DNA from 2 places in the Kitasatospora sp. NPDC004745 genome. Region 2 is predicted to be linked to the other one. Evidence: riboswitches for the same ligand, from Rfam matches in the RefSeq annotation. Region 2 holds a riboswitch; the other holds the start of a gene.

Region 1 (5,999 bases), on a different contig from region 2:
CGCCGGCGGCCGGGTTGAAGGTGGTGAGCGGACGGGCGTACAGGCGCGAGAAGTTGTAGATGTACGCGTAGTACGTGTTGCCCGGGTCGAGCGAGTCCGGGGTGCCCTTCATCTCGAAGGTGACCGTCCCGCCCTTCTTGTCCGAGGCGTTGACGATGTTCTTGGTGGCCGCGTTGGCTCCGCCGCCACCGGAGGAGGAGGACGAGGAGGAGGAGTCGCCGCTCTTGGAGGAGCTGGAGCAACCGGTGACCACCAGGACCGCGGCGGCGGCCGCCGCGGTCAGGGCGACGGTACGGGACCTACGCATGGGTGAGATCAACCCCTTGAGGATGTGGAGGAGGGAGGGTCCTGACGCAACGTCAGTTGCTCTTGGGATCGAGGGCGTCGCGCAGCCCGTCGCCGAGCAGGTTGAAGGCGAGCACGGTGATGAAGATCGCCAGACCGGGGACCACCATGTACTGGGGGTCCACCTGGTAGTACCGGATCGCGTCCTGGAGCATCCCGCCCCAGGAGGCTTGCGGAGGCTGGATGCCGACACCGAGGAAGCTCAGCCCCGCCTCGAAGAGGATGTTGGTCGGGATCAGCAGGGTCGAGTAGACCAGGATCGGACCGACCAGGTTCGGCAGCAGCTCCTTGAACAGGATGAACGGGCCGCGGGCGCCGAGGCTGCGGGCCGCGTGGACGAACTCCCGCTCGCGCAGCGAGAGCGTCTGTCCGCGCACGATCCGGCCCATGTAGGGCCAGTTGAAGAAGCCGATCACGAAGATCAGCACCAGGATGTGCAGCGGCAGGCCGTGCAGGCCGAACGCGCCGCCCTGGAGCGAGGTCGAGATCGCGATGGCGAACAGCAGCAGCGGGAAGGCGAGGAAGACGTCCATGACGCGGCTGATCAGCGTGTCCACCCAGCCGCCGTAGTAGCCGGCCATGATGCCGAGCACGGTGCCGATGGTGTTGGACAGCACGGTCGCGCCGAAGGCGACCAGCAGGGAGACCCAGGAGCCCTCGATGACGCGGGTGAGCAGGTCACGGCCCTGCAGGGGGTCGACGCCGAGCGGGTGGTCCCAGCTCATGCCGCCCCAGTCGCCGAACGGCAGACCGCCGAGGTCGGCGTCCAGGAGGTCCTGGTGGAGGGCGTCCGGGTCGAGCCCGAACAGCGACTCGATCGGCTTGGCCAGTACGGCGAGGAGGATGAGCAGGATCACCACGACGCCGCCGACGACGGCGGCCTTGTCCCGCTTGAAGCGGGTCCAGGCGATCTGACCGAGGGAGCGGCCCTCGATCTTCTTGGCCGGGCCGGCGGGGGCTGCTGCCTCCGGTTCGTTCCCGGCGGTGGTCACGGATGCGGTCATGGTCAGTTGGTCCCCTCGCCGACGGTGGCCGGCCCACGGGTGCCGGTCGCCGGCTTCGGCGGTGCGGCTGCGGACGTGCGAAAGGTGCTAGCAGGAGCGGGTGTTCGCGGCAGTGCGTCGTGCACAGGCACTGCCACCACGCGGGATGGGCTTCGCGTGGACGAGCGGGTCGGCGTACGCGCTCACCTTTGTGGGGTTCCAATGCGCGGTGCGTTGCGCAGAACTCTCTGCCATGCGACTTGGCTTACGCCAGACCTGACAACCGACAGATGCCCAACTGTGATCTGCTGGCATGCACGTCATCGATCTGCGGCATATCGCTCTTCACACGACTGCAGCAGGCATGTCAAGATGACCGGACGGCCGAATCGGAAATTCGTCCGGAAAGCATCGAAGCCGACTTGACGGACAATCAAGTCGGCTTCGCGGAAATGACTTCGACCGGAGTCGCTGACCGCAGTCGCTCCGGCAATCAGCGCCCGGGGTAGCCCGGCCACGGCTGCTGCGGCTGCCCGTGCCAGCCCGGCCCGGGCGGCTGGGTGCCGTAGCCGTAGCCCGGCGCCTGCTGCGAGTGGTACGCCGGGGGCGGCACCGGCGGGTACGGCCCGGTCGCCGCCGGCGGCCGGCCGCCCTCGCGGTCGTAGAACGGGCGGGCGTTGGCCCGCATCCAGAGCGCCACCGGGTCGTACTCGTCCGCCATCGCCACGGTGGACACCGCCAGCCCCTCCGGGGCCACCGCGATCGCCCGCTGCATCAGCGCGCGCACCGCCTCCACCGCCGGCGGCGAACTCTCGTACAGGTCCAGACCGATCGCCAGGTACGGCTCCCCCACCGCCGGCTGCACCCAGGCCCGGCGCAGCGCGCGCACCGCGCGCACCTCACCCGCCTGGCGCTCCAGCAGCGCGAAGAACGGCTGGGCGTTCACCTGCGGCTCGCTCAGCTTCAGCGGACCGGCCGGCAGCCGGTCCAGGCCCGCCGCGATCCGGCGCAGGTCCGCCCACGGCACGCCCACCCCGCCGCCGGGCGCGTGCGGGTTCAGCCACAGACCCCAGCGCGTCCGGTACAGCGAGGCCGCGATCTCCCGCCCGGAGATGACCTCGTGGGCCCGGGCCCAGCCGGAGGCCGCCAGCTGCTCGGGCGAGGTGACGGCCGGCGCGTAGCCGTGGCCGCTGATCTCCATGTTCCCGTACTGGGCGTCCGGGCTGCCCGGCGTGCCGTGCCAGAGCAGCATCCACACCTGCCCGTCGGCCAGCGCGTGCAGCAGCTGCTCGTACGCGTCGTAGCGCTCCGGCACGACCTCGCGCAGGGCACGCTCCAGCGCGCCCGGATCCGCCCCGGGGCGCCCGGCGGACGCCTGGCCCCAGGGCCCCGGTGCACCGCCCGCTACCGCTCCCGCACTCATGCGCCCACCTCGCCGCGCCTCTTTCCTCAACCCAGCCGGCCCGTCGGCCGTCTGCACGCACCCTATGGCGCGGCACCGGCCACCGCCACGGCGACGTGCCTACGAACGAACGCCGCTCACACCCGCGCGTAGAAAGGCAGTACCCGGGCGAGCAGCCACTCGACCACCGGATCGTCGGCGAGATCGAGCAGTACGAGGTGGACGCCCCCCGGCAGCGGTGCGGTTCCCAGGGCCCGGCCGAGCGCCTCGTTGACCGCGGCCGGGTCGGCCGGGGCCGCCGGATCCAACTGGACGCCCACGAACATCACGGTCGGCTCGCCCTCGATGCTGGCCAGCGCCCGGCGGGCGGTCAACACTCCGGGGAGGAGCGACAGTTCCGCGCGGCAGGCGGCCAGGAAGTGCTCCGGGTCCTCGCCCGGCACCGGCTCGCGCAGCGCCACCCGGCCGCCGGTGGGGGCCAGGGCCTCGCCGGCGGCGTCCCAGCGGTCCTCCCGCGGACCGCGGCGCAGCTCCGCCACGCCCTGCGGCGGCACCGGGATGCCCACCGCGGCCTCCGGGTTGACGGCGATGCCGACGCCCAGCGGCAGGCCGCGGGCGAACTCCCAGGCCGGTGCCACCGCGAACGCCATCCCCGGCGCCTGCTGCAGGAACACCTCCTGCGAGGAGAAGACCGGGACGTACGGGTCACCGGCCAGCTCGACGGTCGGCAGGTCCAGCGACTGCCCCTGCGGGTCGCCGCCGGCCGGCAGCGGGATCCACACCTGGCTGCGGGCCAGCACCTCGATCACCCGGGGCGTCGCACCCGGGTCGCCCAGCGCGGCGGTCAGCACCTGCTCCAGCTCGTTGGCCGGCCACCCGCCGCCCGGCGGCGCCGACTCCGGCCCGCCCCACCCCTGCTGCTGCTCCACCGGGTACCCCATGCGCGCCTGATCCGCCCTCTGCCGCTCGGCCGCCCTGTGCTACGCCGACGCGGAGCAGTTTAGGGCCCGTGTTCGGTATCACGCGGCGTGACCGGGGCCCCTCTCCCGCCCGCGGCCCGGACGTGCCATGATGTGCGCGTTCGACGGCGCAGTGGGCCGCCGGGCCCCACAACTCCATACCGGCCGCTCGAACCCGCGCGGGAGAGCCCGGAGTACCCCCTCAGGTGGTACAGCCGGCGCCGAAGGAGCAAGTCCTCCCCGGAATCTCTCAGGCCCCCCTACCGCACGGGTTAGGCACATCTGGAAAGCGGCGCACGGCCCTGTCGCGCGCCCACCCACGGTGCAAGCCGCCATGCTGTCCTGGATGCTGGAAACAGCTGCGGGCAGGTGGGCGGTGAAGCTCTCAGGTTCGACGACAGATGGGGAGACCCACGCCGCCGCATGCCCGCGCGCAGGGGTCGGTCCCCGAGCGGGCCCGGTTCCGGCGCGTGCACCCCTGAGTGCCCCGACCGAGGAGTTCCTGGCCATGTCGTCCCTCCGCCTGACCGCGCTCGACGCGCTGCACCGCGCCCTCGGCGCGACCATGACCGACTTCGCCGGCTGGGACATGCCGCTGCGCTACGGCAGCGAGCGCGAGGAGCACCTCGCCGTCCGCAACCGCGCCGGTCTGTTCGACCTCTCCCACATGGGCGAGATCACCGTCACCGGCCCGCAGGCCGGCGAGATGCTGGACCACGCGCTGGTCGGCTTCGTCTCCGCGCTGGGCGTGCTGCGCGCCCGCTACACCATGATCTGCGCCGAGGACGGCGGCATCCTGGACGACCTGATCGTCTACCGCCTGCGCGAGGACGCCTTCCTGGTCGTCGCCAACGCCTCCAACGCCCAGCTGGTGCTGGACGAGCTGATCGCCCGCGCCAAGGGCTTCGACGCCGTCGTCACCGACGACCGCGACACCTACGCGCTGATCGCCGTCCAGGGCCCGGAGTCCACCGCGATCCTGGCGAAGACCACCGAGGCCGACCTGCCCGGCCTGAAGTACTACGCGATCCTCCCGGCCCAGGTCGCCGGCCGCGACGTGCTGCTCGCCCGCACCGGCTACACCGGCGAGGACGGCTTCGAGATCTTCTGCAACCCGGGCGACGCCGAGGCCGTCTGGCAGGCGCTGACCGCCGCCGGCGAGGGCCACGGCCTGGTCCCCTGCGGCCTGTCCTGCCGGGACACGCTGCGCCTGGAGGCGGGCATGCCGCTGTACGGGCACGAGCTCTCCACCGACCTGACCCCGTTCGACGCCGGCCTGGGCCGGGTCGTCCGCTTCGACAAGACCACCAACGAGGGCGCCTTCGTCGGCCGCAAGGCCCTGGAGAAGGCCGCCGCCGAGGCCGAGGCCAACCCGCCGCGGGTGCTGGTCGGCCTGGTCTCCGAGGGCAAGCGGGTGCCGCGCGCCGAGTACACCGTGGTCTCCGCCGACGGTGCGCCGATCGGCCGGATCACCTCGGGCGCGCCGTCCCCCACCCTGGGACAGCCGATCGCGATCGCCTACGTGGACGCGGCCCACGCCGCCCCGGGCACCACCGTCGCGGTGGACGTGCGCGGCAAGCACGAGCCGGTCCAGGTCGTGGCGCTGCCGTTCTACAAGCGCGCCCGCTGAACCCCCACTCCCCCGAAGACCCACGTCGAAGCCGTCCGCGCGGCGGCCCGCTTCGTCGTACCCGCTTCCCATCCTGGAGAATGACGCCATGAGCAACCCCCAGCACCTGCAGTACACCGAGGAGCACGAGTGGCTGACCGCCGCCGAGGACGGTGTCTCCACGATCGGCATCACCCAGCACGCCGCCGACGCGCTCGGTGACATCGTCTACGTGCAGCTGCCCGAGGTCGGCGACGAGGTGACCGCCGGCGAGACCTGCGGCGAGCTGGAGTCCACCAAGTCGGTCAGCGACCTGTACTCCCCGGTGACCGGCGAGGTCGTCGAGACCAACCAGGACGTCCTGGACGACAACGGCCTGGTCAACAGCGCCCCCTTCGAGGGCGGCTGGCTGTTCAAGGTGCGCGTCGCGTCCACCGGCAAGCTGCTCACCGCGGACGAGTACAACGCCTTCATCAAGGCCTGACCCGCTCGTGACCGGGCGGGCCGCAGCGCGGCGGCCCGCCCGCGCCGACCACCCGTCGCCCGCCACCCTTCCGAGGGCGCGCTCCGCACGGCACCCCTGATCCTCCTCCACCGGGAAGACCACACCATGACGGTTCTCAACCAGTCCCTGCACTCCCTCGACCCGGAGATCGCCGCCGCGGTCGACGCCGAGCTGCACCGCCAGCAGACCACGCTGG
Region 2 (5,999 bases):
TGATCACCGAGACGGCGCGCCGGCTGGCGGCCCAGGTGGACATCACGGGCGGGATCCGGCTGCTCGGCGTGGGCGTCGCCCAACTGGCCGACTACACCCAGGAGGACCTCTTCGCGCAGGCCCTCCGGGAGGAGGCCGCGGAGCACCCGGAGGCGGCGGAGGGGGAGGCCGAGGAGGAGCCGGCGACGGCCGTCCTGCGGCGCTGGCTGCCCGGGCAGGACGTCCGGCACGCGGAGCTGGGGCCCGGATGGGTGCAGGGCAGCGGCGTCGGGCGGGTCACCGTGCGGTTCGAGACGCCGTGGAGCGGGCCGGGGCGGATCCGGACCTTCGCGGTGGACGATCCGGCGCTGGAGCCGGCCCGGCCGCTGCCGTTGCGCGGGGGCGGCGAGGAGGCGGCGGGGGAGCCGGGCCCGGCCGGGCGGTGAGACGCGAAGCGGCCCCACCCGGTCCAGGGGGAGTACCGGGTGGGGCCGCATTACCGTGCCGGACCCCGGTGCGGTCGTGATGCCCTCACGACCGGCCGGGGGCCGGGCCCCCGCGCCCTGTCCCGGGGCGCGGGGGTCGGACGCCTCGTCAGGCGTCGGTCTTCACCAGCTCGGGGCCGGCGTTCTGGTCGGCCGCGCCGCCCTGGGCGACGGTGGTGGCCGGCTTGACGGTGCGGATCAGGAAGGGGACGGCGCCGGCGACGGCGCAGACCACGGCCGCGGCCCAGAACGCGTGCTTGTAGGCGTCCAGGGTGGGCAGCGTCAGCGGGATCTGCGGGGGCAGCTTCATGGTGTCGCCGGTCAGGATGGCGGCCATCACGGCGGTGCCGATCGCACCGCCGACGGTGCGCAGCACGGCGTTCATGCCGTTGGCGATGCCGCTCTGCTCCACCGGGACGGCGCCGTTGATGTAGGCCGGCATCGCGGAGAAGGCCAGGCCGATGCCCAGACCGAAGATCGCCGAGGCGGTGTAGATGTCACCCTCGCTGCTGTGCCGCAGGGCCAGGTAGGCCATCGCGACACCACCGAGGACGCCACCGAGGACCAGCGGCAGGCGCGGGCCGCGGCGGGCGATCAGCATCGCGCCGAGCGGGGCGGCCACCATCGAGCCGATGGCGGACGGCAGCAGCATCACGCCGGCGTGCAGGACGGTCGCGGTGAAGCCGTAGTGGGTGAGCTTCTCCGGGGTCTGGGCGAAGTTGCTGATCACCATGAACGAGCCGTACATGCCGAAGCCGATCAGCAGGCCGGCCAGGTTGGTGAAGGCGACGGCCGGGCGGGACATCATCCGCATGTCGACCAGCGGGTGGGCGACCTTGGTCTCGATGACGCCCCAGATCAGGGCGACGACGGCGGCCACGGCGAACAGGCCGAGGGTCTTGGTGGAGGTCCAGCCCCAGTGGTTGCCCTGGCTGACCGCGACCAGCAGCGCGGAGAGCCAGCCGGCCAGGGTGAGGGCGCCGAGCGGGTCGGCGCCGCCGTCCTTGTCGGTGACCGGGTCGGACGGGACGCGCAGGGCGACCAGCAGGACGGCGAGCAGGCCGAAGGCCAGACCCATCCAGAAGATCGACTTGTAGCTCCAGTGCTCCAGCAGGAGACCGGTGGCCACCAGGCCGAGGCCGGAGCCGACGCCCATCGAGGCGCTGATGGCGGCGACGCCGCCGGTCACCTTCTGCTTGGGCAGCTCGTCGCGGACGATGCTGATCGCCAGCGGGAGCACGCCACCGCCGGCGCCCTGCAGGACACGGGCGACGACCAGCCAGGTGAACGAGTGGGTGCTGACCGCCAGCGCCGAACCGGCGACCAGACCCGCCAGCGAGATGAGCAGCATCGGCTTGCGGCCCCGGAGGTCGCCGAAGCGGCCCAGCAGGGGAGTCAGCACGGCGGCGGAGAGCAGGTTGGCGGTCATCAGCCAGGTGATGCTGGACGCGGAGACGTTCAGTTCCTTGGCCAGCGAGGGCAGGATCGGGACGACCGCGGTCTGCACCACGCTGAACGACAGCATCGCCAGGATGAGGGCCGGCAGGACCCGGGCGCTGCTCTGCTTCTCGGCCGCGATGGTGGGCTGGGGTGCCTCACTCACGGTTGCTTCCTCCCGTACATAGTGAATGAACTGAAGTAACCATGCCGGGAGATACTTCAGAGTGTCAAATATCGATCGGTGAAGCTTTGGCAAAGTCGAAGGATCCCGGTGCCGGCGGCGGGCCGAGCGGTGCCGTCCGGGCGCAGCGCGAGGCCCCCGGACCGAGGGTCCGGGGGCCTGGTGGAGCGGGTCAGGAGGGCTGGTGGAGCCCGTCGGGGCGGCGTCAGGACAGCGGGCGCAGGGCCGCGGGGCGGCCGTTGTCGGCAGCCGGGGCGGAGCCGGGGGTCGGAGCGTGGTCCGGGCTCTGGCCCGCGGTGTGGTCCGGGGTGTGGCCCGGGCTCTGGGAGGAGGACCCGGGGGCGCCGGGAGCCGAGGTCTCGTCGTGGACCTCGACGTGCTCGCGCCGCAGCTCGTCCGTGACCACCTCCTCGGCGGTGTACCGCTCGACCACCAGGCGGACCCGCTCGATCGGGGCGAGGTACTTGCGGACCACCGGGCGCTCCTCGCGCAGGGTGACCTCCTCCACCGCCTCGGCGATGTCCTTCTCGGTCAGCGAGGCGCGCTCGGCCTCGCTCACCGGCATCCGCTCCACCCGGACCCGCTCGCGCACCACCGGGACGCGGCGCTCGACCGGCTCGCTGGTCACGTACTTGCGCAGCTTCGCGGTGCCCAGGACGTGCCACTCGGTGGTGATGTCCAGGCGCTCCTCGCGGCAGGTGATCTCCAGCGGGCCGCTGGGGGAGGAGGACGACGGGGTGTCCGCCCCGGGGGCCGGGGTGGTCGCGGGCGGGACGACCTGCGGCTTCGGCTCGACGACGGGTGCCGCCGCCGCGGCGGCGGCGACGGGAGCGAGGGTGCTGAGAGTGCGCACGCTGGCCTCCGGGGCGGTGCTGGTGCTCGTGGCGGTGGTCGGGGAGGGAGTGGGGGCGGGGGAGAGGAGGGCGGCGGCCTTCGCGGGCTCGGCCGCCGGGGTGGAGCCGAAGTCGAGGTCGGGCTGCGCGGGCCGGTCGCCCGACCCGTTGGCCGACCCGCCCTCGACGGGGGTGTCGAGGCCGTAGTAGCGGTAGAGCTGGAGCTCCTGGGCGGGCGAGAGGTGCTGGCCGACGCCGAAGTCCGGCGAGTCCTTGACCAGCGACTTGTCGTACGGGACCCGGAGCTCCTCGCCGGAGAACTCGCTCGTGGTCAGCGGGACGAAGGCGTCCCGGCCGAAGATGCCGGTCCGGACGGCCGCCCACTCCGGCTGGCCGGTCGCGTCGTCCAGGTAGACCTCGTCGACCGTGCCGATCTTGTCCCCGTTGCGGTCGACCGCCTTGTGGCCGATGAGGTCCCGGGGGTCGATGTCGGTTTGCACTCTTTCCTCCAGTGCGCTGCACCTGCGGAACTCCCGCAGGACGGCGTCGGAGCACCCGTCCCGTCCGCCACTTCACACCAAAAGCCATGAACCGGGCGGGCGCGACCGGTGCGCCGCCGGACGGGCTGCGCGTTGGGCCGTCCGGGGTACGCGCGTAGACCCCGGGTGACCTGACGCACCCGTGATCGGACGGCCTCCCGCTGGTACCCTGGGCGGCGACCGCCGAGCCCGCTCGGGAGAGTCCCCGCCGGCGGAATCCGCTGGTCGGGGCGCCGAAGGAGCAACTCCTCCCCGGAATCTCTCAGGCATCCGTACCGTGCGGGATAGGTCACTCTGGAAAGCAGGGCAGGAGCGTCGGCACGTGAGCCGGCGACACCACCCTCACCGACGGTGCAAGCCGACGGCGCGCCACCGCGTGTCGTGCGGGCGAAGCTCTCAGGTCCCGATGACAGAGGGGGAGGCCTGTCGGGTTCGTCCGCCCAAGTCGCTCCGCTGCCCGCAGCGGGGTAGGCCCGCCGGCGTGCGTACCCCCGCCGGTCCGTGACCAGGAGGCCTCGACCACATGAACGCCCAGCCGAACGCGGGACGCCCCACCGGCGCCTCGACCCTCACCGAGCTTGAGCTGGCCAGCCCCTTCGAGAACCGCCACATCGGCCCCGACGCCTCCGCGCAGGAGAAGATGCTGGCGTCCATCGGCTACGGCTCGCTCGCCGAGCTCGCCGACACCGCCGTTCCCGAGGCGATCCGCTCCATCACCGCGCTGGACCTGCCCGCGGGCCGCAGCGAGGCGCAGGTCCTCGCCGAGCTGCGCGAGCTGGCCGGCCGCAACCAGGTGCTCCAGCCGATGATCGGCCTGGGCTACTACGGCACCTTCACCCCGCCGGTGATCCTGCGCAACGTCATGGAGAACCCGGCCTGGTACACCGCCTACACGCCGTACCAGCCGGAGATCTCCCAGGGCCGCCTGGAGGCGCTGCTCAACTTCCAGACCCTGGTCTCCGACCTGACCGGCCTGCCGACCTCCGGCTCCTCGCTGCTCGACGAGGGCACCGCGGCCGCCGAGGCGATGGCACTGGCCCGCCGCGTCACCAAGGTCAAGGGCGGCGTCTTCCTGGTCGACGCCGAGACCCTGCCGCAGACCGTCGCGGTGATCCAGACCCGCGCGGAGCCGACCGGTGTCGAGGTCGTCGTCGCCGACCTGTCCGCCGGCATCCCGGCCGAGATCGTCGAGCGCGGCGTCTTCGGCGTCCTGCTCCAGTACCCGGGCGCCACCGGCGTGGTCCGCGACCTCACCCCGCTCGTCGAGCAGGCGCACGGCCTGGGCGCGATCGTCGCCGTCGCCGCCGACCTGCTGGCGCTCACCCTGCTCAAGTCCCCGGGCTCGCTCGGCGCCGACATCGCCTGCGGCACCTCGCAGCGCTTCGGCGTGCCGATGGGCTTCGGCGGTCCGCACGCCGGCTACCTGTCGGTGCGCGCGGAGTACGCCCGCTCGCTGCCCGGCCGCCTGGTGGGCGTCTCGGTCGACTCCGACGGCAACCGCGCCTACCGCCTGGCGCTGCAGACCCGCGAGCAGCACATCCGCCGCGAGAAGGCCACCAGCAACATCTGCACCGCCCAGGTGCTGCTCGCCGTGATGGCCTCCATGTACGCCGTGTACCACGGTCCGGACGGCCTGGCCGACATCGCCCGCCGCACCCACCGCTACGCCGCCGCCCTCGCCGAGGGCCTGCGCGCCGGCGGCGTCGAGCTGCTGCACGGCGAGTTCTTCGACACCGTCACCGCCGTCGTCCCGGGCCGGGCCGCCGAGATCGCCGCGGCCGCCCGCGCCAACGGCGTCAACGTGTACCAGGACGGTGCGGACCGGATCTCGGTCTCCACCGACGAGACCACCACCCGCGAGCACCTGGCCGGTGTCTGGGCCGCCTTCGGCGTCCCCGCGGTCGAGGTCGCGGAGGCCGCCGACGCGCTGCCGGCCGCGCTGCTGCGCGAGGACGAGTACCTGACCCACCCGGTCTTCCACAGCCACCGCTCGGAGACCGCCATGCTGCGCTACCTGCGCCGCCTGTCGGACCGGGACTACGCGCTGGACCGCGGCATGATCCCGCTGGGCTCCTGCACCATGAAGCTCAACGCGACCACCGAGATGGAGGCGGTGACCTGGCCGGAGTTCGGCCAGCTGCACCCCTTCGCGCCGATCGAGCAGGCCCAGGGCTACCTCACCCTGATCCGCCAGCTGGAGCAGCAGCTGGTCGAGGTGACCGGCTACGACGCCGTCTCGATCCAGCCGAACGCGGGCTCGCAGGGCGAGCTGGCCGGCCTGCTGGCCGTCCGCGCCTACCACCAGGCCAACGGCGACACCCAGCGCGACGTCTGCCTGATCCCCTCCTCCGCGCACGGCACCAACGCGGCCTCGGCCGTGATGGCCGGCATGCGCGTGGTCGTGGTGAAGACCCTGGTCGACGGCGACGTGGACGTCGACGATCTGAAGGCCAAGATCGAGCAGCACCGCGACAGCCTCGCCGTGCTGATGGTCACCTACCCATCCACCCACGGCGTGTACGAGACCGAGATCACCACCATC

The links. Region 2 has a riboswitch for glycine ahead of gcvP (aminomethyl-transferring glycine dehydrogenase). Riboswitches for the same ligand answer to the same signal wherever they lie in the genome.
Region 1: linked by a shared signal. The riboswitch ahead of gcvT (glycine cleavage system aminomethyltransferase GcvT) and the one ahead of gcvP (aminomethyl-transferring glycine dehydrogenase) in region 2 are both predicted to bind glycine.

Annotation. Positions count from the first base shown of each region.
Region 1 is NZ_JBIALK010000012.1:51,907-57,905, forward strand. It holds gene ACFYUY_RS20455 (ABC transporter substrate-binding protein) at 1-307, opposite strand, end outside; gene ACFYUY_RS20460 (ABC transporter permease) at 360-1,349, opposite strand; gene ACFYUY_RS20465 (enhanced serine sensitivity protein SseB C-terminal domain-containing protein) at 1,822-2,751, opposite strand; gene ACFYUY_RS20470 (enhanced serine sensitivity protein SseB C-terminal domain-containing protein) at 2,868-3,671, opposite strand; glycine riboswitch at 3,860-3,965, shown strand; gene gcvT (glycine cleavage system aminomethyltransferase GcvT) at 4,198-5,319, shown strand; gene gcvH (glycine cleavage system protein GcvH) at 5,408-5,782, shown strand; gene glyA (serine hydroxymethyltransferase) at 5,909-5,999, shown strand, end outside.
Region 2 is NZ_JBIALK010000017.1:11,679-17,677, forward strand. It holds gene ACFYUY_RS25060 (DNA polymerase IV) at 1-425, shown strand, start outside; gene ACFYUY_RS25065 (MFS transporter) at 574-2,067, opposite strand; gene ACFYUY_RS25070 (PRC and DUF2382 domain-containing protein) at 2,291-3,418, opposite strand; glycine riboswitch at 3,642-3,745, shown strand; gene gcvP (aminomethyl-transferring glycine dehydrogenase) at 3,981-5,999, shown strand, end outside.